Regions from separate parts of the Lysinibacillus sp. FW301-JW8 genome, predicted to be linked through region 1. Evidence: riboswitches for the same ligand, from Rfam matches in the RefSeq annotation. Region 1 holds a riboswitch; the other holds the start of a gene.
What was found. Region 1 has a riboswitch for cobalamin ahead of AC3WOM_RS11230 (ABC transporter substrate-binding protein). Riboswitches for the same ligand answer to the same signal wherever they lie in the genome.
Positions count from the first base shown of each region.

Region 2: another riboswitch for cobalamin. It lies ahead of AC3WOM_RS20510 (FecCD family ABC transporter permease); the one in region 1 lies ahead of AC3WOM_RS11230 (ABC transporter substrate-binding protein).

Region 1 is NZ_JBYTBB010000022.1:44,285-61,077, reverse strand. Features, by position in the region: gene AC3WOM_RS11260 (3-hydroxybutyryl-CoA dehydrogenase) at 1-714, opposite strand, end outside; gene AC3WOM_RS11255 (acetyl-CoA C-acetyltransferase) at 714-1,919, opposite strand; gene AC3WOM_RS11250 (heterodisulfide reductase-related iron-sulfur binding cluster) at 2,118-4,352, opposite strand; gene AC3WOM_RS11245 (cob(I)yrinic acid a,c-diamide adenosyltransferase) at 4,583-5,146, opposite strand; gene AC3WOM_RS11240 (adenosylcobinamide amidohydrolase) at 5,162-6,619, opposite strand; gene AC3WOM_RS11235 (FecCD family ABC transporter permease) at 6,616-7,617, opposite strand; gene AC3WOM_RS11230 (ABC transporter substrate-binding protein) at 7,614-8,576, opposite strand; cobalamin riboswitch at 8,761-8,945, opposite strand; gene AC3WOM_RS11225 (acyl-CoA dehydrogenase family protein) at 9,004-10,671, opposite strand; gene AC3WOM_RS11220 (class I adenylate-forming enzyme family protein) at 10,674-12,176, opposite strand; gene AC3WOM_RS11215 (MerR family transcriptional regulator) at 12,169-12,558, opposite strand; gene argS (arginine--tRNA ligase) at 12,826-14,493, opposite strand; gene AC3WOM_RS11205 (YwiB family protein) at 14,493-14,924, opposite strand; gene AC3WOM_RS11200 (hypothetical protein) at 15,241-15,540, opposite strand; gene AC3WOM_RS11195 (CcdC family protein) at 15,752-16,234, opposite strand; gene AC3WOM_RS11190 (CPBP family intramembrane glutamic endopeptidase) at 16,345-16,793, opposite strand, start outside.
Region 2 is NZ_JBYTBB010000060.1:12,373-29,165, forward strand. Features, by position in the region: gene AC3WOM_RS20450 (SEL1-like repeat protein) at 483-1,769, opposite strand; gene AC3WOM_RS20455 (YdcF family protein) at 1,837-2,853, opposite strand; gene AC3WOM_RS20460 (hypothetical protein) at 3,031-3,498, shown strand; gene AC3WOM_RS20465 (DUF2653 family protein) at 3,486-3,773, shown strand; gene AC3WOM_RS20470 (S-layer homology domain-containing protein) at 3,974-5,590, opposite strand; gene AC3WOM_RS20475 (endonuclease Q family protein) at 5,678-6,844, opposite strand; gene AC3WOM_RS20480 (hypothetical protein) at 6,917-7,087, opposite strand; gene AC3WOM_RS20485 (TetR/AcrR family transcriptional regulator) at 7,354-7,932, shown strand; gene AC3WOM_RS20490 (DMT family transporter) at 8,006-8,359, shown strand; gene AC3WOM_RS20495 (DMT family transporter) at 8,359-8,673, shown strand; gene AC3WOM_RS20500 (monooxygenase) at 8,835-9,143, shown strand; gene AC3WOM_RS20505 (heme ABC transporter ATP-binding protein) at 9,189-9,980, opposite strand; gene AC3WOM_RS20510 (FecCD family ABC transporter permease) at 9,985-11,031, opposite strand; cobalamin riboswitch at 11,182-11,372, opposite strand; gene AC3WOM_RS20515 (biotin transporter BioY) at 11,544-12,140, shown strand; gene AC3WOM_RS20520 (YdhK family protein) at 12,251-12,820, shown strand; gene AC3WOM_RS20525 (response regulator transcription factor) at 12,858-13,559, opposite strand; gene AC3WOM_RS20530 (ATP-binding protein) at 13,534-14,931, opposite strand; gene AC3WOM_RS20535 (NADPH-dependent FMN reductase) at 15,430-15,972, opposite strand; gene AC3WOM_RS20540 (nitroreductase family protein) at 16,040-16,657, opposite strand; gene AC3WOM_RS20545 (ring-cleaving dioxygenase) at 16,729-16,793, opposite strand, start outside.

The DNA of each region.
Region 1 (16,793 bases):
ATCAAGACCAATAAAGTCCGCCAGCGTTAATGGACCCATCGGATGATTCATACCAAGCTTCATAACATCATCGATTGCTTCCTTCGTTGCTACACCTTCATACAATGCATAAATCGCTTCGTTAATCATAGGAAGTAAAATACGATTTGAAATAAAGCCTGGGAAATCATTTACTTCCACTGGTGTTTTGGATACTTTTACTGTCATGTCTTCCACTGCTTTATATACTTCATCACTCGTTGCTAATCCTCGAATGATTTCCACTAGCTTCATAACAGGTACAGGATTCATAAAATGCATCCCGATTACTTGCTCTGGTCGATTAGTAACAGCTGCGATTTCTGTAATAGGAAGTGAAGATGTATTCGTAGCTAAAATGGCATGTGCTGGTGCAATTTGATCAATTTGCTTAAAAATAGATTGCTTCACTTCCATATTTTCTACAGCAGCCTCGATGATAATATCTACATCACTAGCATCTTGTAAATCTAGTGACATCACGATACGACCTAATATAGCAGCTTTCTCTTCTTCTGTTTTACGACCTTTTTCTACATCGCGTGATAAATTTTTCGTAATAACTCCTAGACCACGTTCGAAAAACTCTTGCTTCATATCATTCAATTTGACCTCATAGCCTGCCTGTGCACAAACTTGTGCAATGCCAGAGCCCATTTGCCCTGCACCAATGACCATTACCTTTTGGATACCCATCATTCATGTCCCCCTGTTTTCGGTACTTCAATCATAATCGCATCTCCTTGCCCACCACCTGAACAAATCGCTGCAATTCCGATACCACCGCCACGGCGCTTTAATTCCTGCGCAAGCGTTAAAATAATACGTGCTCCAGATGCACCAATTGGATGACCTAGCGCTACTGCTCCGCCATTCACATTGACCTTTTCAGCATCTAAATCAGCTAGTTGCGTGCTGGCTAACGCTACTGCCGCAAAGGCTTCATTGATTTCGATTAAGTCAATGTCTGTTAATGATTTCCCTGTCTTTTTCAGTAATTTGTTAATCACCAGACCAGGTGTTTGTGGGAAGTTCTCTGGCTCGATGGCAAGCTCTTCATGACCGATGATTATTGCTAGCGGCTCCCTGCCTTCACGTACTGCACGTTCCTCGCTCATAACTACTAGTGCACATGCACCATCATTTACCCCAGGTGCATTACCCGCTGTAATTGTTCCATCCTTATCAAAGGCTGGTCTAAGCTTTGCAAGTACCTCCAAGGATGTACCCGCTCTTGGTGCCTCATCTGTATCAACCAGAAGTGGCTCTCCCTTGCGTTGTGGGATTTCCACAGGCACGATTTCTTCAGCAAAATAACCTTTATCGATTGCTGACAGTGCGCGCTCATGACTGCGAACAGACCAAGCATCCTGCTCCTCGCGGCTTAATGAAAACTCTTTGGCTGTTGAATTACCGTAGCTTCCCATATGGGGTCTTGCCTTATCAAAAGCACATGTTAAGCCATCATATAGCATTCCATCCACCATTGTTGAATCACCCATACGTAACCCTGTTCGACCATTTTGTAGATAGTACGGTGCATTGGACATTGATTCCATACCACCAGCGATAATTACTTCTTCGTCCCCTAAACGAATAAGCTGATCCGCTAGTGTGACAGCACGCATCCCTGAAGCACAAACTTTGTTAATCGTTTCTGTTTTTACAGCTTTCGGTAAGTCTGCTTTAATCGCAGCCTGTCTAGAAGGAATTTGGCCCTGTCCCCCTTGTAAAACGGAGCCTAAAATCACTTCATTCACAGCATCTGGTGAAATATTCGACCTCTCTAATGCACCCCTTATAGCGATAGCACCTAAATCACTTGCACTTAAAGTTGAAAGTGAACCCCCAAACTTCCCAAATGCCGTTCTTGCTCCTGCTAAAATAACAGCTCTATTCAAGTAAAACACCCCTTTTGTTTTACGTACTCCGTGATTTATCAGAGCACCGTTGTTGACTGAACGCTCGCTCGGTTTTTCCCTATGAAAAATGGGAGTTCTAAGCTTCACTCCCATTTCCATTTAATCTTATTCTACAAAACAATTTTTTATTGTGCAATTTATATTTTTCAGATAACTAAAATATTTCTACAATAGCCATCATTTCTCTGCGTTAATTTCTACATTCTTGTCTTCTTCGACATTGTCTACAGAAGTCACTACCTCCTCAAGCATCTCATCTGCAGCTTCTTCAGCAGGATTTTCAACTACTTTCCCTTTTTCACCAAACACAGATCGCTCCAATAGTTCCGCAACGTCGAATGTTCCAATTGTATCCTCAACTTCTTTTGCCTTTGTACCATCCTCTAGCATTGTTAAGCAGTATGGACAGCCCGATGAAATAACAGATGCATTCGTTGCTAAAGCCTGCTCTGTACGTGCAACATTAATACGGTTACCAACATGTTCTTCCATCCACATTAAGCCACCACCCGCACCACAGCACATAGCCGTTTCGCGATTACGCTCCATTTCTACAAGTTTCACACCTGGAATACCTCGTAGTATCTCACGCGGTGCATCATAAACATCGTTATAACGACCTAAGTAACAAGAATCATGGAAGACAATTGTTTCATGAACTTCATAATTCAATGCAAGTCGATTTTCCTCAATTAGCTGATTCAATAGCTCTGTGTGATGATATACTTCACCCTTCCAGCCAAAGTCTTGATATTCATTTTTAAAGATATTGTAAGCATGAGGATCGATTGTCACAATTTTTTTCACATCGTTTTTCTCAAACTCATCAATATTCGCTGTCGCAAGCTCTTGGAATAAAAATTCATTTCCTAAACGACGAGGTGTATCTCCTGAATTTTTCTCTTTATTTCCTAAAATTGCAAATTTCACACCAGCCTCATTTAATAGACGACAGAAGGCTAAGGCAATTTTTTGTGAACGATTATCAAATGCACCCATTGAGCCTACCCATAATAAATATTCCATTTCCTCGCCAGATTTTTTCAGCTCTTTGACTGTTGGAATATTGATTGTTGGATCAAGGTCACGCCAATTTTCTTTTTCTTTACGGTTTAAGCCCCAGGGATTTCCTTGACGCTCGATATTTGTCATCGCTCGTTGTGCATCTGGATTTACTTTCCCTTCCGTCATTGTTAAATAACGACGAAGGTCAATAATTTTATCGACATGTTCATTCATAACTGGACATTGATCCTCACAGTTACGACAAGTCGTACATGCCCAAATTTCTTCTTCAGTAATCACTTCACCAATTAAAGATGGACTGTATATATCTTCAATTACGGCACCCTCGGCTCCAGCTGCCATTGCTAACTGATTCCCCTTTGTATTAGCAAAGAATTGATAAGGTACCCACGGCTTTTGCTTTGTCACCACTGCACCTGTAAATGTTAAATGGTCGCGAAGCTTCACAATTAAATCCATCGGTGATAGCATTTTACCTGTTCCTGTTGCAGGACACATATTTGTACAGCGCCCACATTCTACACAGGAATATAAATCTAGCATTTGCTTTTGCGTAAAGTCCTGAATTCGTCCAACCCCAATAGATGGCATCTCATCTTCACTTTCAGCATTTTCTCCAGCTTCCTCTAATGCTTCAAAGTCGATTGGTGTTAGCGTTCCTACACGATCTAGACGATTCATATAAACATTAAGTGGACTAACAATTAAGTGGAAGTGCTTGGATTGCGGTACATACACTAGGAATGTTAATAAAATTAATAAGTGTGCCCACCACATCACATAGAATATAGCTGCTGCTGCAGTTGCTGGTAGGAAACTAAAAATAGCAGCAATACTAGAAGCAACTGGTTCTGTATATGTTAAATCCTCACCATGCCAAATTAACCCCATACCATTAGCGATTAATGTTGATACCATTAAGCCACCAATGAATATTAATACAAGACCGTTTTTCCAGCCCCGTTTTAGACGTACTAGCTTTTCTACATAGCGGCGATAAAACGCCCAGACAACTGCTACTAAAATCATTAAGACCACAAGCTCTTGGAAGAACGTAAAGACACCATAGAAAATACCCAGCGGCAAATGTGATTCAGGTACTAATCCCTTCCAAATTAAATCAATGGCACCTAGCTGCACCATTAAAAATCCATAGAAGAACATCACGTGAATTAATCCACTCTTTGGATCTTTCAGAAGTTTATTTTGGCCAAATACATTGACCATAATATAACGAATTCGTTCTTTTACACTTTCATCAAACTCAACCTTTTTCCCCAATTGCACAAACTTATAGCGTGTTTTTAACAGATAGAAGAATAATCCTACTGCATAAAGCACAACCACGACTGTTAAAACAATGTTTGCAATTAATAATGGACTCATGGTTGGTCCCCCCTTTAGTTTGTCGTAATTTTCTCTCTTTGTGGTAAATTTGCTAGCTCATACGTAAATGTACATCATTATATTCCTATTCTAATAAATGAGTGAGCATTCAGTCAACATAAAACGGAAATATTTCTGATAATTTTATATTCTTACATTTTCCAAGAAAAAAAGCCACCCTGAATTTTATCAAAGTAGCCATTTCTCAATTTCTTTACAATAATTTTACCTTAATTTTTAAAAACATTACCGCTTCGAATATATTCAATATCAGAAACCTTCAGTCTAAAGTTCACAACTCGTGCAGCGGCAAATAAATAATCAGATAATCGATTTAAATACTTTTGAACAATTGTCGGTACATCCTCAATTTCCTTCATGAGGGTTACCATTTGGCGTTCTGCTCGACGTGCAACTGTACGGGCAATGTGTAAAGTTGCAGCGGCTGGAGCACCTCCTGGTAAAATAAAACGCTGTAAAGGCGGTGCTTCATCTGATAAAGCATCTATTCGTGATTCTAACACTTCAATCGGCTGCTCAGTAAGCTTATAATGACGCTCCTTCATAACATTTGCAAGGTCCCCTCCTGCATCAAAAAGCTCATGCTGGATCGCTTCTAAGTCAATAAGAACATCCTTAAAAAGCTCACGATCCAATTCACTCATTGCCTTACCAATAAATGAATTTAATTCATCAATAGCCCCGTAAGTTTCCACTCGTAAGCTATCCTTGTCAACGCGTCCACCAATAAGACTTGTTTTGCCTGTATCCCCTGTTTTCGTGTAAAGCTTCATCTCTCTCATCTCCTATCATCCATTTTTATAATTTTTAATGGCTTGCACAGTTGTCGCAAAAACACCTTTACCAATGATTTTTCCTACCTCTGTAATGGGCCCGCCATACAGCATTTCTTTCCCTTTTTGTGTAGCAGCAATCAGCAAACTATCTGTAGCAGTTCCTGTAGCAATAGTTCCACTAAGTTCATCGCGAATATCTTCTGACTGTAATGCCTTAGTTTTTGCCTCATTTGCAGTCATCATTGCTTGGAAAAAAGCTTCCTCTGATAGACTTCCATTGATAATAACCCATGTATTTATAGTACCAATATATGGTTCGATCTGTCGTTCATGTGCACGAGAAACATCCACAGCATTGCCCACACCAGCAGTAACCGCAACGAGCACACTGCCAAAGGATGCTGTATATTCATTAATTGCTACTAGCCTTGTTGGAACAGCTGTTAACATGACAACCGTACTCGTAGAAGAAAATTCCTCCCTTTGTAAAAATGCTGCAACCTCTCGCTTGACATCACTTATGACATAATCCCCTGGAATTGAGCGATTTAAGAGGCAATCATACCAGCCAATTCCTGGATTATGGACAGCAGAGGAAACTGTTTTTAAAGGAAAATCAGATTTTAACTGAATATAATATTCAGTAACCATAAAATTTTCTCTGTTAATATGTGCACGTTGCAGATGCTCACCCGATTCAGGCATCATCGTTATTTGTGGCTTTGGAATTTCAGGATGTGCATAGGTCGCTACCCTTGCCTGATAGACATCTTCAATTTGGGAAGCCATCAATACTTCATGGGGTACCCCAAAAGCACGCATCTGCCCCGATTCCATTAATAATAATTCATCACAATAAAGTGAAGCTAAGTTCATATCATGTAACACCATAATAACGGTTAATCCGCATTCTACTGCTTCTTTCCGCACCATATCTAAAATTTGCCGCTGATGTGCAATATCTAAATGATTGGTTGGTTCATCCAGCAATAATATTTCTGCTGTCTGCGCTAAAGCTTGAGCTACAAAAACTCGTTGCTGCTCACCACCGGATAAAAATTCCATGGGTGTGTGTTCGTAGCGTGTCACACCTGTTTGGGCCATTGCGTGTTGGACTGCTTGTTCATCATAATCTGACCAGCTGGAAAAGAAGCCTGATTGATGTGGATAGCGTCCAAGTGATACAGCCTCCCGTACACTGTTTGAGAAGGTATTCGCATGTAATTGTGGAAGAACAGCCATTTTTTTTGCCAGGGCACGAGCGTTGTATGAATTAATATTTTTGCCATCCACTTTTATAGTACCTGCCGTTGCTGGTAATATGCCGCTAATCACTTTTAACAGTGTGGATTTTCCGCTACCATTTGGACCTAATATTCCTAATATCTTCCCCTTTTCCACTGAAAAACTAATATCTTTGACGATCGGTACGTCATCATAGCCACCTGATAGATGTTCAACGACAATCATGCCCGTACCCCCTTGCTTCTTCGCTGCTTATAAAAAATATAGGAAAAAACAGGTGCCCCAATAAATGCAGTAATAACACCAATCGGTAGCTCCCTTGGCATAATAATTGTTCGTGCGATTAAGTCACAAATAATAAGCAATGTAGCGCCATTTAAAAATGATAATGGTAATAAATGACGATGGTCTGAGCCCCAAATCATCCTTGTCATATGTGGTACAACTAATCCAACGAAACCAATCGTTCCTGAAACAGCTACTGCTGCTCCTGTCAGCATGGATCCACCTACTAAAATTAAATACTTACTCCGCTTCACATTAACACCTAAGTGCTTTGCACGTTCTTCCCCATATAGCAGTACATTTAATTCCCTTCTTTGTGTCCAAAGCATTAATGAACCTACTATTACAAATGGGATAATCATTTGCACGAAAGGCCAGCCGCGCATGGATACTGAACCAAGCAGCCACCCTATCACTTGCCGCAGCTCCTCACCAGATAAGGCAATCATTAGAGAAATAAGTGAGCCTAAAAATGAGCTAAAGATGACCCCAGTTAAAATCAGCGTTTCCATTTTCAATGAACGATCTACTATTCTTGCAAAGCTCATGACTGCTACCATCGTTAACACTGCTCCAAGCATACTGAAGGTTGGCAATGCATAGAGTCCAACTACTGGAATTGATATGCCAAAAAATATTGTCATTACGGCTCCAACTGATGCACCTGAAGAAACACCTAATGTATAAGGGTCTGCTAAAGGGTTTTTTAACAAGCCCTGAAAAGCAGCTCCTGCAATGGCAAGTGACGCACCCACAAGCCCTGCTAGGAAAACTCGTGGCAGGCGTATTTTCCAAAAAATATTGGCAGCCGTTTCATCAGCTGCTTTATTCCACAATACCTCTAGCGGAATATGAACAGAGCCTATTGCTACGCCGCACCAGATGCTGATGATAAGAAGCGTTATGGCGGTTACATAGGCTGCAACTATTTTACTCACTCAAATGCCTCGGGGTAGATAGCTTTCGCTAATTCTTCAAGTCCCTCTCCTAAACGAGGTCCTTGACGACTTGTTGTACTCTCATCTACCTGAACAATGGCTTTATTTTTCACAGCATTAATTGTGTCAAAGCCAGCACGCTGTGGTAGCTTTGTTAAAATATCAGGTACATAATGATATGTCACCACGATGACATCTGGATTTTTTGCAATAATTTGTTCGGAACTGATTTCATACCAGCCTGCTGTATCTGCTGCAACATTTTCGGCATGAATCATATTTAATATTTCATTCATAAATGTATCTTTACCAGCTGTAAATATTTGTGGCTCATCAGATGCTTCTACAAAGACTTTCTTTGGCTTTACATCCTCGAGTTTTGCTAGAACCTCTTCTACTTTTGCCTTCATATCTTTAATAATTTTTTCGGCCTCAGGTAATTTCCCAGTTGCACGACCTAGTTGTTCAATTGTTGTATATGTCTCATTAAAGTCCTTCGCATCTTTTACAACAAAAACCTTTAAACCGGCAGATTCAAGCTGTTCAATGGCCCCTGCCGAAAGTGTCATACTCGATTCATGAGCAAACACAATATCTGGATTTAAGGCAATAATTTGCTCATTATTATATTCCATGCCGCCAACTTTTTGCTTTTCAGCTGCCTCTGCAGGATAATCATCATTATCGGTAACACCAATTATTTCATTGTTTAAGCCAAGAGCAAATAAAATCTCTGTGTTACTTGGAATAAGAGAGACTATTTTCTCAGGGGGTGCTTCCAGCGTAATATCCTTGCCAACAGCATCCGTTATCGTCATTGGGAATGTTGCTTTGTCTACCTGTGATGTTTCTTGCTGCTCAGAAGATGCGGGCTTTTCATTTTTTGCCCCTTCCCCACAGGCCACAAGTAAGCCAATTGCCAAAAATGCGGCCAATCCTAATTTCCAAAATTTCTTCATGTGAATCCTCCTAGTTTATCGGTGCCTATATTGTAACAACTTATTTTGCTGATGGATCGGTAATCGACAAACTTTGTAAGTTTATCGCCCACTTTTTCTAATCAAAACAAATACCCCTCATTCAAAGTGAGGGGTAATAGTGCACAAAAATACGCAAAATCCACCACCCTATCCTCGTAGGTTGAAAAGTGTTTCTATAAAGGCAGGTCTCCTGGCTTGTGCTACATACGTTTTTTCAAGCCTTCCCGAAAAACTTTCAGTGGCGTACATTGAAAAAACTAGCACATACAGTGGCGGGACCGCATCGGAATATCACCGATTTCCCTTTTCACTTTACATAAGTAAAGAACCTTTATAATATTCAGTTGATTTTATTATACATGAAAACAAAAGAAGTCGCCTACCAATCTAGACGACTTCCCCTTTATTAAATGATATCTGTAAAATACTGGACTGTTTTCATCGGTGCCCCTAGTTCTCTTAATGCCCATGTATGCTCTAAATAAATATCTGCCAGCTTTTCATATTTCCCCCCGAATCTGTGTGCCCATTCAACTGCTACAACACTTTCATACATATGCGCCATTTTTTCTGCTACCGCTTTTGCCTCAAATGTTTTCGTTGCTTCATCCAAAGAGCTAAATGTATGCAATGTCGATTTCAAATGCACTAATTGTTCCATTACTAATTGGACTAGAGGGCTGTCAGCTAACTTAGCTAAGCGCTCCTCCATAACACGTACAAACAACTCATGGGCTTGGAATTTATCTACTAAACGAATCAGCTCCAATGCCAGTATATTGGCAGTTCCTTCCCACACCGTAAGCACCTGTGCATCTCTTAGTAAGCGAGGTGTTACAAAGTCTTCAATATAGCCATTTCCACCATGTAATTCAATCACTTCACTCGCATATTTCACCGCTTGCTCGGCTGTTTCCTTTTTCATAATGGCAATATTTAAACGATTCATGATCATATCCTCATGATTGCCCTGACCACTTGTCACTTTATCATATAGCTGAATAAGATCAAAAACTGTTGTTACTTCTACATGAAGCTTTGCCGCTAATTTTCCTAGTGTATCCTGAATCATTGGGTATTGCGTTAAAGGCTTACCAAAGGCATAACGATTTGTCACATAATGCTTTGCCTCTAAAAAGCCGCGTCGCATAATACCTATAGAAGCTACAGCATTGCAAATTCTTGATAGATTAAGTGCCTCTAGCATATAATAAATCCCTTTATTGGGCTCACCTACAATATAGCCAAGTGCACCCTCAAATTCTACTTCACCAGAGGGTACTGCCTTCACACCGAGCTTATCCTTTAAACGGCGAATACGAAGATTATTCACAGTACCATCCTCCGCTCGCCAAGGAACTGCAAATAATGTTAGCCCTTTAGAGCCGGTAGAAGCCCCCTCGAGTCGAGCCAATACCATCGCTACACCGCACATTCCTACATTGGATGCAAAATATTTTTCACCATATAAACGGAACTGCTCACCTTCCTGTCTTGCCTCTACAACATTTGCCCCAACATCCGAGCCACCTTGTCGTTCTGTTAAAAAGGTTGCCCCCTCATAGAGCTCAGTATCCCCAGTTGCGCAAACATGTGGTAAAAAGCGTTCCTTCACCTCATCATTCGCATAATGATCAAGTAAATAAGCTGTTGCCATTGTTAATGTAACAGGACAATAAAAGCCTGGCTCAGCATGGGATAGTAAATATCCTTGTGCAAAGCTATATACATAGTTACCCCTTCTTCCTAGCTGTGGAATATTCTTGTGCACAAAGCCTACAATCCCGGTATTGTACGTCTCTTCAATCGTTTTTTTATAGCCATCATTGACCCAAATCTCTGATACCTCTTCACCATAGGAATTATAACGTTGTAATCGAGGCTCGCCCTCTCTATCCGTATGCTTCGCTCTTCTATCAATATCTCCAGCACAAAGCTCTCCAAAATCTGTTAGCTCTCGCGTTGCGTATTCCGCAAACTCTTTATCGAGCATCATTTCTAAAATACGATGGAGAGTATCATTGTCTTTAAAAAAATTCGTTGTCTTCACTTCTTCCTGATGTAGTACCTTCATAATTATCTCACCTCTTGTCCCTTCAAGGATTGCTTTAATATTTTGCCTGATGCATTCCGCGGAAGCGCTTCCACTTGCTCGAAAATCCGTGGAATTTTAAATTTAGCAAGATGCTGTTCTAAATAATGTTGAAGAGCTTTGTCATCAATTTCCGTTTTGGCAGCATAAACAGCCTTTACCGTTTCACCCCACTGTGGATGTGGTACACCGATAACAGCTACCTCAAAAATCCCTTCAAAGCTTACAATACAATCTTCAATTTCCTTTGGATAAATATTGACACCACCAGAAATGATCACATCCTTCTTGCGATCAACAATCCATATATACCCATCTTCATCCACACGAGCTAAATCACCTGTTTTTAACCAACCATTTATAAATACAGCCTTCGTCGCAATATCGTCCTTATAGTAGCCTAGCATATTGCCCTCTCCAAATAGCACAATTTCACCTACCTCACCAGCACGTACATCCTCTCCATCATCGTTAATAATACGTAGCTCCGTTCCAAGAGGTGCACGCTGACCAATACTTCCTGCCTTTGTCTTATGTTCCTCACCAAACAATAATGAGCCACTTGGACCAGCCTCCGTTAATCCATAAACACATGTAAAATGATCTGTGCAGAAAGCTTTTTGTATAAAACCGATTTCATTCTGTGATAATGGTGCGCCACCATATACCCACCACTTCATGGAGGATAAATCAGCGGTTTGCAATCTCGGCATTTGAGCAGTTAACAAATAGGCAACTGGTGCGCCAAAGAAATGAGTTGTCTTCTCCTGCTCAATCGAATCCAAAAACAAATCAGGTGTAAATGTTGGGGTTAATACATGTGTTGAACCGACAAGAATTCCTGCCATTAAAAATAAATGTAAGGGAGCTGAATGCGTTAACGGCATCATCAGAAGAATACGGCTTTCAGGCTTTACCTCCATCTCGACTGCAATCATTTGTGCTACAGTTAAAATATTACGATAGCTAAATAACACGCCTTTTGGTTTTCCAGTTGTCCCTGAAGTATATAAAATCGTTGAAGCGTCATCCTCTTTGAGCTGACAATCAATTATTTGAGAGGTCGCACTTTGAATTATTGTCTCAAAGCTTAACCAACCAGCCTTCTCTTGACCCGTTTTAATTTTCAATGAAATAACCGATATATTTTCGACCACTTTAAAAATAGCTTCATGTACAAGAAATGCTGTAGCCTCTGCATGCTGTGCCACATACTCTACCTCTTGTAAGGTAAATTTCGCATTGACCGGTACAACAATTGCCCCAATGCGTTGAATCGCAAAATAGCCAACAACAAACTCTACAACATTTGGCATAAAAATGATGACCTTATCTCCTTGCTGCACACCCCTTTCAAGCAAAGCATGACTAAGCCTCGTCACCTGCTCATCTAAATCGCGATAGGTCACACGTCGGTCATGACAAATCACTGCTTCAGTTGATGGATACTTTCGGGCATTCCGTGCTAATAAATTTGAACTATTCATCGTGCATCTCTCCCTTTAAAATCGCTAATTTTTCACTAAACATGTCATGCAATTGCTGTAACTCCATCTTCATTTGTGCAAGCTCTGTTATTTTACTATCAATCTCTTGAATTTTTTGTTCCCCATATTCGACCGTTCGCTCTAATTGTTGAATTCCTGTGCGATCAAAATCAAATAGCAGAACCATCTCCTTAATCTCCTCAAGTGAAAATCCATAACGCTTTCCTCGAAAAATAAGCTTAAGCTTGGCTAACTCTTTTTTTGAAAAGGTTCGCTGATTAGTAGATGAACGACTAGGATGAAGAAGCCCAAGCTCCTCATAATAGCGTATGGTTCGTGTAGAGACATTAAACTCCTTCGCCACTTCTTGAATCGTCTTCATCTTCTCCCCCCTCACAATTTCCACCAGTATATCATTGACGTTAACGTAAACTTCAACGAAATTTTCGAAATTAACAGAAAAAACAATGCTCAAAGCAGTTGAATAAAACTATTTCTAAGTTCTATCCACCAGTTTGCCGCTTCTATCCTCCAGTTTCTATTTTCTATCCATCACTTTGACCCTTCCATCCATCATTTCACATTTCCTATCCACCCAAGCCACAAAAATACCCCCAGCACAATTTCGTGCTAGGGGCTAAAAACTTGATTACATTTTTTCTGGAGCTGATACACCGATTAAGCGTAATGCATTTGCAATTGTTGTACGCACAGCAGTAATAAGGGCTAAACGCGCTTCTGTTAGCTCTTTATTCGAAGCATCTAACACTTTTTCAGCGTTATAGAAGCTGTGGAATGTAGCTGCTGTTTCTTGAATATAGTTTGCGATACGATGTGGTGTACGATGCTTCGCAGCTTCAGCTACCACTTGCGGGAAATCGCCTACTTTTTTCAATAAATCAATCTCTTTTTCAGCTGTTAACAGCGTTAAATTATCTGTTGTTGCAGCGAAGCCCTGCTCATTGGCTGAACGTAAAATCGATGAAATACGTGCATGCGCGTATTGTGCATAGTACACTGGGTTTTCATTTGATTGAGAAACAGCAAGGTCAAGGTCAAAGTCCATATGAGAATCGCCTGCAGTTTTTACGAAGAAATAACGGACTGCATCTAAGCCAACCTCTTCAACTAGTTCACGCATTGTCACAGCGTTCCCTGTACGTTTTGACATTTTAAATTTCTCGCCATTTTTATAAAGCTGAACCATCTGGATAACTTCAACCTCAAGTGTATCACGGTCATAGCCAAGTGCTTGAATCGCTGCTTTCATACGCGGAATATAGCCGTGGTGGTCAGCACCCCAAATATTGATCAATTTATCGAAGCCACGAACAATTTTGTCCTCATGGTAGGCGATATCTGGCGTTAAATATGTGAACGAACCATCATTTTTAATTAATACACGGTTTTTATCGTCTCCAAATGTTGTAGAGCTGAACCATGTAGCGCCATCTTCTTCAAATACATGACCATTAGCCTTTAATTTATCTAACGCTACTTCAATCTTACCGTTTTCATATAGTGAAGTTTCAGAATACCAAACATCAAAGTTTACACGGAAGTTGGCAAGGTCTTTTTTTAATTTATCTAATTCTAACGCTAAACCATGCTGGCGGAAGAAGGCAAATCTTTCTTCATCCGTTTTGGATAAAATAGTATCACCATACTCACCAGCTAGTTTACCAGCAATATCAATAATATCTGCACCATGGTAGCCATCCTCAGGCATCTCAGCATCTAGACCTAAAGCTTGCTTATAACGGGCTTCTAGTGAATAGGCTAAATTATTAATTTGGTTACCTGCATCATTAATATAATACTCACGAGATACGTAATAGCCAGCCATATCTAACACATTACATAATGAGTCTCCTACAGAAGCTCCACGTGCATGCCCTAAGTGAAGATCACCCGTTGGATTTGCAGATACAAACTCAACTTGGATCTTTTCTCCAGCACCAGCATTTGAACGACCATAATCAGCCCCCTGCGAAAGCACTGCCTTCACAACATCTGTTAAGAAATCCTTACGCACTGTGATATTAATAAAGCCAGGACCAGCAATATCAATTTTCTCAATATCTGTCCCTGAAGTTTCAAGATTTTCTAAAATGGCTTCAGCAATCCCACGAGGAGGTTTTTTTGCTAATTTTGTTAATTGCATTGCAATATTTGTTGCATAATCCCCATTTGTCTTATCCTTTGGTGTTTCAAGGTGAATATTTAATTCTGTGCCAGCATCGACTAAGCCAGCTTTTTCAACAGCTTGCGCAATTGCCGTCTTAATGGCCTGTTGTACTTGTTCTACTGCGTTCATCATTGTACCTCCGTAAATGTAATATCTAATGTATAGTTGCCAACGGATTGCCCACCCATTAGTAAATCATACTGTACATGGAAATCTCCGTTAATTACCTGTTTTGAAAACATCATTTTTTTCGTATGGATGACAAGTGGCATTGAACCAAATTCACTATCATAATGGCCCTTCTGTTGTTCCATTATGTTAAGTGGAAGTCGCATATTTACTGCTCCTGATCGCATAATAAGCGCCTGCTCATTGCCTAGTTTCATTGTAGTGCGGATAATTTTATCCTCTAGCACTTCTTCATATTTTAAATACAAGCTTCCTGTCTTCTCCAGTAGCTGTCCTGTCAGCCACATTTCCTGACTTTCGGATTCTCCATCAATCGGACGAATCGTCGAAATGAGCTTAATGTTCACCTGCGATTTTGCCTCATTCGCCATTATGGATGCTCCCCTATATTGTTTTTCCTATAACCTTTTTATTATAGGATGAATCCTCATGTTTTTTCAAGATAGAAGTCAAGTGTATCCAAGCAATATTCCCATCTCCATAAATTACCTATATATTACAATTCAATTCATGCTGCAAAACATAAGGTAGTTCATCTTAAAATGAGAAACTAAAAAAAGCATCTGCTCAAATTAATGAGTAAACGCTTTTGATGTTATTCGTAATAAAAATCTAAGGTGTCCTCCCCTTTTGTTAAAGCTGTTTTCTAAAATATTGTTGCTGTTAAAACATAAAAACAGAGTTAATCTACAAAATGTGTAGAATCAACTCTGTTTTTATGTTTGGTATTTCGTAAATCGAATAAAGACCCCGATATTTCAATAACTGCAATCTTATAACATCTTGTTTATGATTGAATTTTATTTTGATTTTATATTCATCCTCTTTATGGTTTCCATTATTAACAGTACCAACTAAAAATGAAATAACGCTCTTGTTAATTTTTGGTACCACGTCTCCAATATTCCCTGTAATTAACCCATCTCTACCTTCAAACTTAATGTCAATATTATGTAAATCCCCATGCGATAGTTCTAGATCTTTCAATTCGATTTCAACCCAATTTACTTTTTTTCACCATACAATTCAGGAATGTAAATATATTTTACATTCCAATGTTCTCCCTCTCCATAGAAGATAACCTCATCTGTTATATCAGTTTGTTTGGTTGATGAACAAGCTGTCAAACTAAGTATAAGAAAAATACCAAACAACACTCTTAGTTTCATTTTGGAGGGTATTAGAGATATACGAAGTTCTACAAACTGACTGTATTTTTTAGTTTAAGAACCTTTTTATATTTTATATAGCAAGCTATTCTCCAGGGAATTAAATAACAAATAACAAGTAAGAAAATTAGCATATTGAGTGTACCTGGTTCGATAGTAGAAATATGTTGTCGAAAATAATAACGTAAAGCAATCATAATGGCGAAAGTAATTATAAAAGCAGGACTTTTCTTAGCATAAATTAAACCATCATTTCGTATTTCATAATCTGACCATAAAATAAGAGGAATAGAAAAACCCACTCCTAAAAAAATTGCTAAAGATAAATGAAGGTATGTGACGTGCCCAGAAGCGTTTAGAAAAAATGATAATCCAGGTGTTAAAAATAGAAGAGGAAGAATTATTCGGCCTCCTTTCCCTTTGGTTGGTTTGTACATAGAACGGATTCTACGAATTAAAATGAACAATCCAATAATTATAAACATAGATGTAGCTGGTATTGCAGTTTGCATAAAAGCCTCCCTGAATCATTATTGCATAAATTTAAACAAAAACCCTATTTTTCCTTATACAACTAACTGCCCCGTTCGTATAGCAACAATCTTTTCGAAAACAGCCTTTGTTAAACACCAATCTCAGGATTTCCATTGTTTAATTTCATAGATTCTGTTGTTTCTCTCTTAGAAAATAATGCTCGCCAGAAATAAATTGCTAGACCAATTAACAATAAGCAATGAAAGACATAAATAGAAACAGAAAGAACATTCGGCTCACTATCGGTCAAGAATGCAAAAAGATCATGCGTAGCGTGCCAGATAATCGGGAAAATAATACTTTTTGTCTTTGCAACAATTTCTGCACAAACTAACCCAAAGAGGAATGCAAAAATAATTTGTAGCAATGTCATTAAAAAATCCTGTCCGGAAGCTAAATTTACAAGATGTCCAATGCCAAATAAAATTGAGGAACCTAGAATAGCCGTTTTAAGCCCTTTCTCTGATAAATATTTGAAAATCAGGCCTCGGAAAATAAGCTCTTCACAAAAACCAACTGCAATAACAAATAGAAACA
Region 2 (16,793 bases), on a different contig from region 1:
AAGCTGAGAAAATCCAATTCTGTTTACAAAAATATATATTACAAAATGTAAGAGAATAGGTTTATAAGTACCTTAGATTAATTACTGTTTAGTTGCTAAAAAGCATTTAGCCATAGCATCAACTGCTCTTTTCAAAATCACTCATATACCTTATACATTTTTAAAATAGCTGTCAATTTTCTGATATACATTTTTTACCATTAATTGTATAAAAAGTCCCTATAGCCAAACTATTGACTTAATGCAGTAAAAAAGCTACCACAATATCTTTTGGCAGCTAAATTGCATCAACTAATGTTTCTTTTGCTTATTTTTTGTTTATTTTCCCTTTGTCTTTATTATCCCTTCACTATATTAATATTTTTACCGTTAGTTTCATGTATTATTATATACCTAAATAAAACAACTGACACCATTCTTTATACTCATAAAAACGGAAGCTATAATCGAAACTAAATGACTATAAAATTTTTACGAAAAATTTACATTCCTTTTAATTCATTCAGCAAAACAGCCGCCTCTTCTATTCCTGCCTCTGCAGCCAGCCCGTACCATTTAATTGCTTCTTTCACATTTCTAGGTATACCCTCTCCATTATTATAAAGATGCCCAAGCTGTAATTTTGCCTCTGAATCTCCTTGAAGAGCAGCTTGTTTAAACCAATGAATTCCTTTCTCGATATTACGTATACCGGTTAAACCTTGACTCCAAATAAATCCTAAATCATAAAATGCATCAACATGATATTGCTCTGCAGCTCTTTCATACCAATATAATCCACGATTTACATCTCGCAGTTGACCTAATCGCCCTTCAAAACAGATTCCTCCAAGCCTATATTGAGCTTCTACATAGCCTGCTTCGGCAGATTTTTTATAATAGAAGTATGCGTGCTCCTCATCAATGTCGACACCTAAACCTTGCTCGTAAATAATTCCAAGAGTAAACATAGCTTCAGCAACACCTTGCTTGGCAGCGAAGTCAAACCATTTCTTTGAAAGTATCAAATTTTCTGATACACCTTCACCGTTAAAATACATATCTGCCAAGTTATTCGCAGCATCAGGATGCCCTTGGTTTGCCGCTGCCTCATACAATGAAAAAGCTCTGCAATAATTTTCCTGTACACCTATACCTTCAAAATAAAAATTACCAAGTGCATATTGAGCATCAGCATGATCCTGCGATGCGGCTAATTCTAACCACTTTAAAGATTTTTCAGGCTTAAAACAGGAGCTATCGCTGGCACTATAGTATTCTCCGAGCTGAAACTGTGCTTCTGCATCTTGTTCTTCGATTGCCTCTTTATATAAATCAATAATGACCTCATGATCTAAATCTTCTTCATCAAATGCTTCAAGCTGCTCATCTTGATTGATAAAATACCATTCCAATACATCGATTACATCGTCAACAACCTCAATACAATTGGTTAACTTCTCAAGTGAAGAAATTTGCCAAATTAAAATATATATAGGGAGTGGAATCGCTTCACGTAGTAAATCATCATACTCAGCTAAAAGCGTTAAGACATTTTCCTGTATTGATTGCGTCTGCTCTGGATGAACAATTTGTAAATGGCGTTGTTGATTTTTTTTTAGAAGTCCGTGCACAACTTGATACACCATTTTATGCAATGCTGTTAATGGCACTTCTTCAAATGTTAGCAATTTGATGTTTTGTGCAAACCATGTACCTTGAGTTTGCGTGAGCTTTAGTAAGGATTCAATTCGCTCTTTATTTCGTTCAGCTAATAATTGTCCATACATTCGTTTCCCCCCTTGCACTATAAAAAACCGCCTTGCCAATATTATATGGAAGACAGTTTAAAATTGATTACACATACGCTCTTAGTATTAATCCTACGAGTAATGTGATAAATAAAAAAACAGATATATGACCCCATTTATACATTTCTAATAAACCGATAAATTCCCTAGTAAAAGCATTTGGAACATAGTAAAAGGCAGTCTTTGAACCAACTCCTTGAGCATCAAGTTTTGACTTTCGGGCATATATACTGGCACGGAATACATGAAAATTATTCGTTACAAATAAAGATCGGTAATTTTCACCTTGCGCATGTCTATCCATAATTGCCTTTGAAAATGCCATATTTTGTTCGGTATTTATAGATTGATCTTCCATTATTATCTTTTGGGTGGGTATTTGATGTACTTCAATAATATAGTTTTTCATGGCATAAGCTTCTGATACTTTTTCATCTGTTCCCTGACCACCTGAGACGATAATGTAAGGTCGCTCACCATATTTTTTATATTGCCGTACTGCCTCGTCTAAACGACTAGCTAAAAGCGGTGGTACTTTATCACCGATTAGTCCTGATCCTAGTGCAATAATAAAGTTTGGCTCATAGCGAATAGCTGTAAAATGATAAATAGTTGCATATGCCATTACACTTGTGTATAAAAACATTGTATAACCAAAAATCAAAAACGCATAGAAAAAAAGTATATGCCAAATTTCATTTTCAGTATTCATAAATATCACGAAAACATACCATATCATCATGATAAAAAAACTCAATCCAAAAACTGCTACCAATAAATTACGTACTTTACGACCTTCCTTTTCAAGCAAAACCTTGCTATTAAAAAACATCGCAATCGATAAAATAAACATAATGCTTGGAAAACTACCGAGTATAATGATAATTCCCATCTCCGAGACAATTCCCTGATCGTCTGGCAGCAATAGAGGATATTGAATAATGATTACTCTCAAAATATGTAAACCTAATAGCCCCAGTACTACTGCATTGAAAAAGCGTCTTTTTTCCGTCGTATATAATAGTAGGAAAATTGCCGTTAATAGCACCAATGTTTGTATCATCGTCCCACTCCTTTCTATAGTCTTTATACCCTTTCTTCTGACACTACTTGTTCAAATTTGTCGTTATTTCTAAATTAATGACAGTGATTATTTTATTTTTTGAGAACGTTCATGTAAAATTACTAGTAAGAACTAGTTTATGACAAAATGAAAAATTATATTGGAGGAATGTAAGAAATGAAAAAAATTCTTGCCGCTATTTTTGTAGCGACACTGATGTTTGCAACGGTTGGGGCAACATTGTTTATATCTGATACACCAACTGCTGAAGCTAAATCCTACAAATCAGGGAAAAAAGGCTTCACAAACAATAATAATAGCTCAAATATCCAAAAGTCTCAGGACAAATCTAAAGATCAAAATAATGCAACAACAAATAAAAACAATACAACATCTACAAACAAAACAGATACAACTGCAAAAAAAGGTGGCTTCTTCTCTGGTGGCCTTATGAAAGGTCTAATGCTAGGTGGTTTAGCAGGTTTATTATTTGGTAGTCTCTTTAGCGGTATGGGTCTGTTAGGTAATATTTTAGGTTTATTAATTAATGTAGCAGCAATTGCTGTCATCATTATGCTTGTCGTAAAAATTATGAATATTTTTAAAGATAAGAAGCGTAAAGAGGAAGCACAATGGCACAAATAATTAATGAACAAGATATTATTAATGCCATTTGCTTATCACAGGCATATTATAAAAATATTCGCCCAGAAGAAGTGCTTGTAGAGCTAACCTACGATGATGATGCTGGCTTTGGTGCTGAAGTCGAAGTGAATGGACAGATAGAGTTATTCAATACAGCAGCAATGATTGGTGCATTACGTGTATGGATTAAAGATGTCCTGCATGGTGATCCATTTTCAACTGGTATCGAGCTTGTATTAGATGATGAAGAAGGCATTATTGCAAGATTATCGTAAATAACTAAAAGTTAAGCAGTACAATAAATTTTTTATTGTACTGCTTTGTTCATTTTAAAAATGATTTTTTATCTGTTTCTTTTTGTCTTCATCAATTGTAAAATCGACTACTGATCGTCCAACCATTAATAGCATGATGAACATAACCCCAGTACCAGTTATTAATTCACCACCTATAGAGATGGATTTAATCTACTGAATCAAAATAAATCACTAAAATTAACAAATATTTTTGCTGCATGGCTTCGCTTTGTTGAGGCTTCCGGTAAAAACTTGCCTTCACTGCCTGTAACTATGCCAAGCTCATATAGCATAGTAATCGCACGCTTTGTTTCTTCATTGTAAACAGCAATATCAGTAAATGGCGCATTTCCTTTCACTACATAAGGCTTCTTTTGTTGAAGTTCATAGGCACGATTAATCATTAATGCTAGCTGAGCGCGAGTAATTGGCTGGCCAGGGTTAAATTTACCATCCGTTCCCTTTATAAGTCCATTTGCATAGGCAGCTGCAATTTCAGACTGTGTTTTTGCATCGTAGCTTGAAATATCCGTAAATGGTGCCTGTTTCTGCGTCGTTAAGCCTAAGCTTCTGACAAGCATAGCAGCAGCCTGTGCACGAGTCACATTCTGTTCAGGTCTAAACGTTCCATCTGCATAGCCTTTCATAATCCCTACTTCAGCTGTTTTCTGAATAAACTCCTTTGCCCAGTGATTCTCTATATCAGTAAAGCTTGAAGTACCTCCCAACGAAAAAGTTATAGTTGGACTTTGTACGCTTTCATTGCCTGCAGCATCTACTGCTTTTACAGCGACAGTATATGTTGCATGATCCGTTAAATGTTCCAACGTAATTGTTGTCGTTTCAGCATTTTGCGTAGCTGTTAACTCACCATTTACATAAACTTTGTAGCTTTGAACGCCAACATTGTCTATAGCCTTCTGCCAATTTACCTGCACGGTTGTACTATTTTGAATAGTTGTACTGATCACTTTTGATACATCCCATAATGAGCTTGCTTTAATGGCTGGTAAAAATGCCTCATTTGCGACTGCCATATAGCCAGCTTCACTTAAATGTATATTTTCTGGATTTGGTAAATAGCTTGGCACATCCTTTGCCACAATGTCGTAAGTTGGGACAAATATGCCTCCTGCCTTTTCAACATTTGCTTTTATTGTGGAATTTACCGCAGCTAATAATAGTTTAAATTGTTTTTGTAAATCCTCACTATAGTATGGAAAGGAATTATAATAGCCCATCACATAAACCTGTGCGTTCGGATTTAACTTTTTAATTTCTGCTAAAATAGCTGTTAAATTTGTGACTGCATCTTGTGAAGCTTTTAGAATTGCCGTTGCATTAATACCTGTAGCTTGAGATTCCTTTAAAATTGGTATTAAATCATTAGCGCCTGCTGTTAAAGTAACGATCTCCGCCTCTTTAATAGATGTACGAAGCTTTACCTGTTCGTTTGGATAGCCAAAACCAACCACCGGCTTCTCGACATCTTTTTGTAAATCTTCTAATACATTTTTAGTAGTATAGCCTGTATAAGCAAAGCCCTTATTATATGAAGTAATAAGGCCATCTTTCTGTAAAGCCTGTGCAACAAAATCGGCATACCCTAATCCGATAATTCCCACTTCATTCATGCCATGAGCAAGTGAATCCCCTAATGCTACATAATCTGCCTGTGTCACCCAGCTTGGTGCTATAAGATCTCTCTGCTCTTCAGCATTTGCACCTATTGGCACCACTAACTGTAATGCTAGTACACTACTAGCTAAAAATCGAAATTTCTTTGAAAATTTCATACTCTCACTCCTTCAACATCTACTGATTACTATTTTAATAGATGAAGGTTAAAAATGGGTTAAATAAGAGCATGCATTTTTTTCTTGTTAATCAGATTGAATCTTTCCGTAAATTCCCCCACCACCAACTTCAATTACTAGTTGACCTGTTCTTGCTAAATCAATCATCTTCGCAATTTTATGTGGTACGATTTGTTCAAGCTGTTCTAGTGAGACGTGATGTAATATATTCATCTCAGTACCAAAAGCATGTACTAATCGGTCCATCATTTTTGGCCCTAATCCTGGAATAAAATCCATTGGAACTTGATGAATATAGGGTGGTCGATCACGTTTATTGACAAGTTGTTCTGATAACTCCTGAATACGTAAAGCAACTCCTTTTATAATTTGAATACTGTTACATTTAGGGCAGACAGTTGCCACATTACTTAACTGTTCCCCACACTTTGCACAAACGGTTTGATGGTATTTACCAAGCAAAGGATTTAGACCATAATTAGCTGTTATTGCTCGCCCTTGCTGCTCTTGAAGTGCCAATTTCAATTCAGAAAAATTGGCATCAGATAAGCGTAATTTTTGATATTCCCTAGCGATTTTCCCAAGAGAGTGAGCATCAGAATTACTGACAAATGGATAGGCTTGAAGCTCTTTAATATTACTTACCATGTAGGTATCAGAACTTAATCCCAGCTCAATGGCATCGATTAGCTGTGGATCGAAAACTTCTGTTAAACTTCGTTGTACACCTTTACCAAATAGACTTTTAAATGGTGTAAATACATGTGCAGGAATAAAAAGTCCCTTTAATTCACAAACTTTTTGTTGTAGCGTTCGTGCATCGCAATATATCCTCTGAGAGCTTAAGTGGATATTTTTCATATGATTTGACATCCAAGTTGAAAACTCTCTCATCAGGCTAAGCGTCGGAAAATAGGCAAGCACATGGATTGGTCCTAAGCAATTCTCATCATAAATCTCTATTTCACTGCCTGGAATCAGAGTCGTTTTCTGATAACGTAGTCCCCCTTTCTCTAATTCCTTAATTAAGCCTTGTTCTATCATCAATGCCATCTCTTCTATTACTTCTGGAGAATGACAATCGATAATTCCAATAATATCTAGCCCCTTTCTTGCACTAGCAGTCTCTAAAATATTTGCTAATGTTAACGTTCTACTGCCTGTAATTTTGACAGCACGTCCATTAAAAGTACGTCCAATATGAATATGTAAATCAGCATAGAATTCTTTCATAATTAAATTTCACTCCTGTTATTTTTATAACACAGAAAAACCTCACATTGCTGCAAGGCATCTCTTTGTTCATTATGATGGATGATTATTATGTGTGCTATTATTTGATTCAAAGGCACCTGAGCCCTGCGACGGGATTGAAGATGAATCATATGCCACTAATGTCACGTCAATTTTCTTTTCCAGTTCATTAATTTTTTCAAGCTGCTGTTGATTTAATTGTGCAAACTTAATCTCTTCCATTATCATCAAATCCTTTCATTCATAAAGTTCCCTGAGAAAGTGATATTTATGCATATCAATTTCGTCGAAATGTAATTGCGTCCGAAAGTATTCTGTACTTGACGGTGCACTTTCGCACAGTAAACATTTGTTGCTGTCGCTTCGCTTTCGCACAGTAAAGATTTGCTGGCTCAAGATGAAAATGACTGATTATCAGTCATTTTCTTTGACTTTACTCCAGCTATTTTGTAACATATTTATTAAGCAGGTCAAAAGCGAGGGATTACATGTCAAAGGAAGAGAAAATTATTCAAGCTGCTATTGAAGTTTTTCGTGAAAAAGGAATTGAAAAAACTAAAGTTTCCGATATCGTTAAAGCTGCAGGTATCGCTCAAGGAACATTTTATCTTTATTTCCCGTCACGGCTTTCAGTCATGCCGGCTATTGCGAAAGTTATGGTTGAGAAAATAATTGCTGCTATTAAAGAAGGTATATCCATACAGGAACCTTTTGCAATCCAGCTTGAAAAAGTAGTCGATATTGTTTTTTCACTAACCGAAGACTATCGGGATGTATTTGCTCTTATCTACGCTGGTATTACTCAAACTGAACATATGAAAGAATGGGAAAATATTTATGCGCCCTATTACGAATGGATGAATAATTTCTTATATGAGGCTCAACAGCAAGGAATAATTCGCCCTTCATTAAATACTACACAATCTTCTAAGCTTATTATTGGGTTAGTAGAATCTGCAGCTGAGCAAATTTACTTATATGATGATAGTGAAGAAGAATCTATCAGACTGCAAAAGCTTGAACTCCTTGACTTTTTACATCATGCACTTGGCTTACGTCACACATAAGTGGCGTTCTTTTTCACACTAAAAATGACTGAATGTCAGTCATAAATATTATTAAACGAAAGGAAACGTAACTATGAAAAAAGATTGGCTGTATGTTGGACTAACAAGTTTATTTGAATTATTTTGGATTTTTGGCTTTAATGTTGCACATTCATGGTGGCATTGGATTATTATCGTAGCTTTAATCGCTATGGACTTCCATTTCTTATCGAAAGCATGTGAAAACCTGCCTACTGGCACAGTTTATGCGATTTTTGCCGGGGCAGGAACAATTGGTACCACATTAATGGACATTTTCATTTTTGAAGGAGAGTTTAACACTATTAAAGCGATTTTTATATTTATTTTAGTATTAGGGGTCATTGGGCTTAAATTAGCTGATAACCCCGCTGGAGATAGTGATAACAAGAAAGGAGCGAATGCCTAATGGGCTGGTTACTTGTTTTATTAGCTGCAATATCAGAAATTATCGGGGTGGTAGGTTTACGTTTCTACAGTCAGAAAAAATCGCTACGTAATTTATTCATATATGTAGGTGGTTTTGGATTGTCCTTTGCGTTATTATATTCCTCCTTCAACTATTTACAGTTAAGCATCGCCTATGTTGTATGGATTGGTATTGGCACTGTTGGTGCTGTCCTTGTAAATATTATATTTTTCGGTGAATCTAAAAACCTTACTCGTCTGATTAGTATCGTTGCCATTATCATTGGCGTGGCAGGCTTAAAAGCTGTATCTTAATTTGCTTTGCTCCTGTACTTCTGTGGTAGAATTTATTTATAATGAATTAAAATCAATTTCGCCTTGGCGTAATTGTAGCTGCCGCTTTGCTTTTGATACAAAAAACATCTGCTGAATGAAGATAAATATAAATATAATCTAGTGAAAAGGAGGTTTTAAGAATGGTGTATTTATTACAGGTTGACTTTACTATGGAAGGCCCTTTTGGTACGGAGATGTCTGAAGGCTTCAAAGATTTAGCACATAGTATTAATGATGAAGAAGGCGTTATATGGAAAATTTGGACTGAGAACGCGTTAGCTAAAGAAGCTGGCGGGGTGTATTTATTTGAAACGAAAGAAAGTGCTGAAAAATATTTAGCCATGCACTCTGCCCGCCTAACAAGCTTTGGAATAACAAATATTCGCGGTAAAATTTTTGCAGTAAATGAAGCATTGTCATCCATTAACAATGGGCCTATCCTTCGATAAACAACATGGCGTATCCGCAATAGGAGATACGCCTTTTTCAAACTATCAATATTTTAATATTTTCTTTGTATATTGCTCAGATACATACGTTAAATAAGGCTTACCTGTAAGAGGATGAGTTTGTATATCAGCATAAACACCAAATACATCTTGTAATAGCGTCGGTGTAAGTACTTCTTCAGGTGTACCAGAGCAAACAATCTGACCTTTTTGTAAAACATAAATTTGATCGCAATACATAGCTGCAATATTTAAGTCATGCAAAGCAGCAACTACTGTTAAATGTAGGGTTTGAATTAAATCCATTAACTGTAATTGATGCTGTATATCTAAATGATTTGTTGGTTCATCTAAAATTAGAATTTGTGCTTGCTGAGCAAGAGCACGTGCAACCATCACTCGTTTTTTTTCTCCACCTGACAGAGAGCTGAAGCTACGTTTTTCTAAGTGCGCGATACCTGTTTGATTTAATGCATCCTTCACAATTTGAAAATCCCGTTCTTGATCGAGCTCCAATAGTTTTTTATGAGGTGTTCTTCCCATACTTACTAAATCATGTACCGTAAAGTCAAATAAAACCGGTGTTTCTTGACTTACTACCGCCAAATTTCTAGCAATGGTTTTACTTGATTGCTTAAAAATATCCTGCTCATTTAACAAGACTGTACCATTTTCGGGTTTTAATAGACGATACATATTCTTTAATAAGGTTGACTTCCCGCTACCGTTAGGACCAATTAGCCCAACAAATTGCTTTTCCCTTATTTGAATACTAACTTCATGTAGTATACGTTGATCATGAATGGAATAGGATACCTGCTTCGCTTCTAATGTCATAGGTTTAATCTCCTTCACCGAAAGAATAATTATTACGGCGTAGTAGCCAGATGAAAAATGGTCCTCCACAAAAAGCAGTAATTATTCCAATCGGCATTTCTTCAGGGGCTATTAAAATTCGTGCAATTGCATCTGCCCAAACTAAAAAAATCCCTCCTAATAGAGCACTAATTGGTATTACATATTTATAGTTGGAACCTACTATTATGCGGACAATATGCGGAATAATTAAACCGACAAATCCAATTGAGCCACTTACTGCAACAAGTACGCCCGTTAATAAAGATACTAGCAGGATAAGCTGCAAACGAAATTGTTGGATATTGACACCTAATGTAACCGCAGCCTCTTCTCCAAGCAATAATAAATTTAAGTTCCGATAATGGAGCCACAGTAAGGCAAACACGACGATAAATATAGCTGTAGGAATGATTATATTACTCCATTTAGCACCTGCTAGACTACCAAGCATCCAATACATAACTGCCTTAATTCCATTCTCTTGCTTTGCCATCATTAAAATAAAATTCGATACAGCAGATAAAATAAACGACACTGCCATTCCCGCAAGTAAAAGTCTAAAAACAGAGATTCTTCCTCCGACACGTGCAAGGAAAAACACTAACAATATGGCAAGAAGTGAGCCTAAAAATGCAGATGCAGAAAGAGCGAAAATACCTAGAAATGAAAAAGCACCTAAAATAATAACTGCTGTAGCACCGACTGTTGCTCCTGAAGATATTCCCAATATGTATGGTTCAGCTATAGAATTACGCACAAGAGCCTGTATAGCTGCTCCAGCGATTGCTAAGCCTGCTCCTACGATTGCAGCTAGCAAGACGCGTGGCACCCGTATTTGCCAAATGATAATTTCTTGCGAGCGACTCCAATCCTGCTCTATAAAATTTTGAACGATTGGAATTTTGGATAGAATAACCTGCCACACATAAAGAGGTGTGATGGAAACAGATCCAACCATAACAGCCAAAGTCATAGAAATGATTAGTACTAGAAGCAGAGTCAGAGATAATAGTATAAATTTTTTATTCATATGTATAATACTCCTAATCAATCGTAATAGATATGAAACAATAAAAAAGAGTATTTCATGCATAGTATGCATAGAAATACCCTAGAATCATCAACAAAGTCAGAAAGATTTCCATCTATTGTCCGTAAATGCGTTCATCCTCGTGGGCATTACAAGTATCACTATATGGCAGGTCTCCTGGCTTCGGATCAACGTTTTACGATTACCTTCCCATCCTAGAACAGTGGCTAAATCATCATAAAACTCCTCGTTACAGTTGCGGGACAGCGTCGGACTTTCACCGACTTCCCTTTTAAGTGACACTTTGTATAAGATGTCACACCATTAGTATCCAAACTATTAAAATTATGACGATTCTATCATACATTTTAGTAGTTAGTCTATAAATAACCGTAAATTATAAACTTTAGCTGTGAAAACCGCAATTGAGTTAACCTAAATAAAATAACAAGTTGACACAAATGCTTTATTTTCTTACACTATTAATAACTTTAATAGATAGGAGTGAAATTATGACAACAGTTGCAGAACACTCTCATCATAGATTAAGAACAGTAGATATTGCCTATATTGGATTATTTTCAACATTAATGATGATCGGTGCTAATATTACCTCCTTTGTCCCTTTCATGTCTGTGGGAGGAGTCCCAATCACATTGCAAACTTTCTTCGCTATTTTAGCTGGATTAGTTCTTGGCAGTAGAAAGGGAGCGCTTGCTTGTACGGTATATATGTGTATTGGTTTAGCTGGTGCACCAGTATTTGCGCGTTTTGGTGGCGGCTTTGGACAAATCCTAAGCCCTACATTTGGCTTTATTGTCACATTTATTTTAGCAGCATTTATCGCAGGACTGATTGTTGAGCGCAGTGGAACAAAGAAAAGCTATATTGTTGCGGCAGTAATTGCTACAGCTATTAATTATTTACTGGGGACAAATTGGATGTACTTTGCTTATAAACTATGGGCTAGCGCTCCTGACGCTTTCAATTATAAGATGGCATGGCTTTGGATGATGCCACCATTGCCAAAGGATATTATTTTAGCTGTCTTTGCGGGTATTTTTGCGCATCGTCTACAAAGAATATTGAAAATAATACCAATAAAATAGTTGTACCCTGAAAACGTCAATCTTAAAAAGATGGCGTTTTTCTTATAACGTGGCCATTATTTCTGCACATTTATTTGCTACATTAAGCGTAATAGTGAGGAGGAATAAATATGAAGATAAGAAGAAGCTGGTTTATTAGTTTACTGACAGTAATTGCTTTACTAGCGTTATCAGCTTGCTCTGACAAGACAGATTCAGGTGAAAAAAATGACAATGAGCAGAATACAATGATAGATCATTCCACAATGGATCATTCTAGCTCTGGTGAAGTGCCAATAGCGTTAAAAACTGCCGTAAACCCTACATTTTCAGTAGGAAGCACAGCTATTATTACTGATGGACATATGGAAGGTATGGAGGGAGCCAGGGCGACAATTGTAGGTGCATATGATACGACAGCATATATTGTCTCCTATGAGCCTGCTAAAGGTGGCGAGCGTGTCGAAAATCATAAGTGGGTTATTCATGAGGAATTGATCGATTCAGACTTGGCTCCATTAGCCCCTGGCACTGAGCTTAAGACGAATGCATCTCATATGAAGGGCATGGAAAATGCGACTGTTCGCATTGATAAGGCTGTCCAAACGACTGTTTATATGATTGATTACACTGCTACTACAAATGGAGAGTCTGTAAAAAATCATAAATGGGTAACTGAGGACGAATTGAAAGCAGAATAGACCTTTGAACCTCTGTAGAGTTCTAGCAGAGGTTCTTCTAGCTTCTGATGTCTAAAGCATTTCTTCCTGCTGACTTAAGCCATTTATAGCCAATTCCCCAAACAGTTTGTAAATAATCATCAGCAGGAAAACCGCTTTTCCGCAGTTTCTCTCGTAAATTACGTACATGCGAATCAATTGTTCGATCTTCAATCGAATCATTATATCCCCATACAGTATTAATAAGATGCTCCCTAGTAAATACCTTATTTTGATGTGCTAAAAATAAGGCCAGCATCCCAAATTCTTTAGGTGTTAAAGATATTTCTATCTGTCGAAAACATACTTCAAAGGATTCCTTATCTAAACGTAATCCCTCAAACAACACAATATTTTCATTAATTTTTGCCCTTCTTAGGACAGCATTAATACGTGCGAGTAACACGTCTTCATCAAACGGCTTCAGAATGTAATCATCTGCTCCTAGATTTAGACCTTTTACCATATCAGTATGCTCCCCCTTTGCTGTTAGCATGATGATAGGAACATCCCAAAACCTCCTTATTTCTTTACAGACCTGCCAACCATCCATCTCTGGCATCATAATATCTAAAAGTACCAAATCCACATGATTTTCTTCTAAATAGATCAGAGCCTCTTGAACGGATACCATTGCCTTACATGTAAAGATAGGCTCTAAATAAAGCTTAAGCAAGTCTAACATTCTGGGTTCATCATCTATGAGCAGTATTGTTTTCATACGTTTCGACTCCTTTAAACGTTAAAATAAAAGTTGTCCCTTTATTCTCTTTACTCTGGGCTGTTATTTCTCCCCCATGTGCCTGAACAAGCTCTTTCACAATTGAAAGTCCAAGTCCAACGCCCCCTAATGCACGACTACGCGATTTTTCAACACGATAAAATCGTTCAAATATATGGGGTAAATCCTTTTTGGAAATTCCCTTTCCAGTATCCTTAACAAGTATAGTTACTAAATCATCCTGTCTTTTTGCCATAACCGATATAGCATCACCTGATGCACAATATAATAATGCATTATTGAGGAGATTCATTAATATTTGTTCAAGCCTTGCTGCATCAGCCATTAAGGTTAATCCTTCTTCACAATGAACATAAAAGTGCAGCTGTTTTTCCTGAAAGGCAGGACTCAACTTTTCCTCAACATTTGCTAAAAACGTATTCAATCGAAGACATTCCTTTTCAATCATAAAGGAGTTTTCGTCCATTTTAGCTAAATCAAATAAGTCCTTTATTAAAAGAGAGAGTCGATTAGTTTCTTCTATAATAATACCTAAGTATTTTTGTCGATCTTGCTCTGTCAAACTACGTTTATAGAGAATATCTGCATAGCCTTTTATAAAAGTTAAGGGTGTCCTTAGCTCATGGGCGATGCTTGATAAAAAATCCTTTCGATCTTGTCTTAAATGATTCAAATCATCCGATAAATGCTGTATTGCAAGGGCAAGATCGCTTAATTCATCCTTGCCATTCGTAGAAAGCACCACGGAAAAGTCACCATTACTCATTTTCAAAGTAGCTTCTTTCATCTGAATTAATGGACGAGCCAATTTTTTAGATAAAACAATAATGACTGCAATGGTTACTAGACCAGAAACAAATCCAACAATTAAAAAATGCTTATTTAGGCGCTCCATTAATGCATGGATAGAATCTGTATTTTGAAACATAAAAACGTAACCAACTGTTGTCTGCTGTTTTTGAATCGGACTAATGGTTGCAATATATCTTTCTTTTTGCCAATTATACTGAAGTATTTCCCCATTATATGGAACAGTATTCTCTAATTTACTTATATAATCTTTGATTTCAGAATGTGGGTGTGAAGACGCTAGTACCGTTCCAGTTATATTTGTAATAACCACCTCTGTATCTTCTACTGACTCCATTAGTACAATATGGGCTAGGGTTTCCTTGTCAAAATTTTGCTCTAATATTGTTCTATGAGAGTTTCCTCTTGCCTGCAAGCTGGTTAGTTCCTCCTCCACCCTTGAATTGGTTAAAGAAGTATGTAAAAAAAGCATCATAAATGTTTCAATGCAAAATAATGTAATAAAAAAAATGATTCCAAGCTTTAGTGAAAGTTTTTTCATTTGCTAACCACCATTTTGAAATTTCCAAAAAATCCGTGACATCCGCGGTGTATTATCATGCGTTTATATATTCGCTGAATAGGAAAAATACATCATCTCTCCACCTTTGAAGTATTCTGTACCTGACTATTCGCTTTCAGTACAAAAACAATTGTTGCTGTCGCTGCGCTTTCGCACAGAAACATTTGTTGCTGTCGCTGCGCTTTCGCACAGAAACATTTGTTGCTGTCGCTGCGCTTTCGCACAGAAATCTATGTTGCTGTCGCTGCGCTTTCGCACAGAAACATTTGTTGCTGTCGTTACGCTTTCGCACAGTAAAAATCTGCTGAATTAAGTTTACAGTATAACGTTAAAGTATGAAGATTTCATGCAGAAGAACAGCCTTTTTAATTGAACATTTCTTTTAATGTTCCACCCACTGTTCCAGAGCTTTATTCGTTTCAAAGGAGTAAAAAAAGTTCTGTAAGTATACCTCATACTTACAGAACTTAAATTATATTAAACGTATTTTTTTACCCAGTTTAAGAAATTGTCGATAACTGCGTCAAGGAATTTTACAGTACCTTCATCTGTCAGATTACCTTCTGCATCAAATTTCGTGTGCACTGCACCAATATAAACATCATTTCCACCAAGTAATGGTGAATTAACACCTGGGGAGAATAAAATATCTCTCAAATGTAATTGTGCCTTAACAGTACCAAGGTTCCCCATCGATGCACCCATAATAATAGATGGTTTTCCAATCATTACTTTGTCTACACGAGATAACCAGTCAATTGCATTCACCATAACACCTGGTACAGTCCCATTATATTCTGGTGTCACCCAAAGCACTGTATCTGCAGCTTTTACTTTTGCTTTAAAATCAAGCACGGCTTGTGGTGCATCATTCTCAATATCTTGATTATACATTGGTAACTCGTTTAAGCTTAATACCTCAAGCTCAAATTTCTCTGTATACTGTTTTTGAATAAATTTTGCTAACTGCATATTATAAGATTCTTTTCGGATACTACCTACTATGGCTACTACTTTCACGATGATGCTTCCTCCTAAAATGTCTATTATTCTTAGTATTTGTATAGCAATTCTATTTTATACCACCTTAATAATAAATGGCAAATTCTTCAACCGGCTTACGATAACCACGTAAGCGACGACTGCTTTCTTTTTCCTTACCTATTGTAATCATAAGTGCAATTTCATGCGTTTCCGGCACATTAAAAAGCGCACGCATTTTCTTATTATCAAACCCAATCATTGGGCAAGTGTCCCAACCGCGATTTTTTGCAGCAAGCATAAATAACATTGCTGATAATGAAGCATTACGAACAGCCTCGTCCTTCATAAAATCCTTGCCGCGATCTTCATAAAATTTAGTATTCTCTGTTACAATCTCCTCTAATTCACTAGTTGTAATTATACCTAAATCAACCATCCCTTGAGTTAGGTTAGCTGTATTTTTATAAGCCTCTTTATCACCTAGTACTAGAATCACTCCAGATGCTGAATGTACTTTATATTGACCATATGCAGCCTCTCTTACTTTTTCCTTCATCTCTTCATCCAACACAACGATGTAGTTAGCATGTTGTAAGTTAAAAGCCGATGGAGCAAGCTTAACATCCTCTAAAATAGGCCGTATGTCTTCTTCAGTCATCCTAACGTCCTTCAAAAAATTATTAGCTGAACGACGCTTGTCAATTAGTTTGGAAAATTCCATTTTTAAACCCCCAATGCAGTTATGTAATTCCATCCAGTAAGCAGTTATTGCTGTTACTGAATGAATTAGTATTACTCATATTTTTTATCGAATTTTATTGTACTTCTTACAGTGTCAATAGGACGAACAAGTTCTT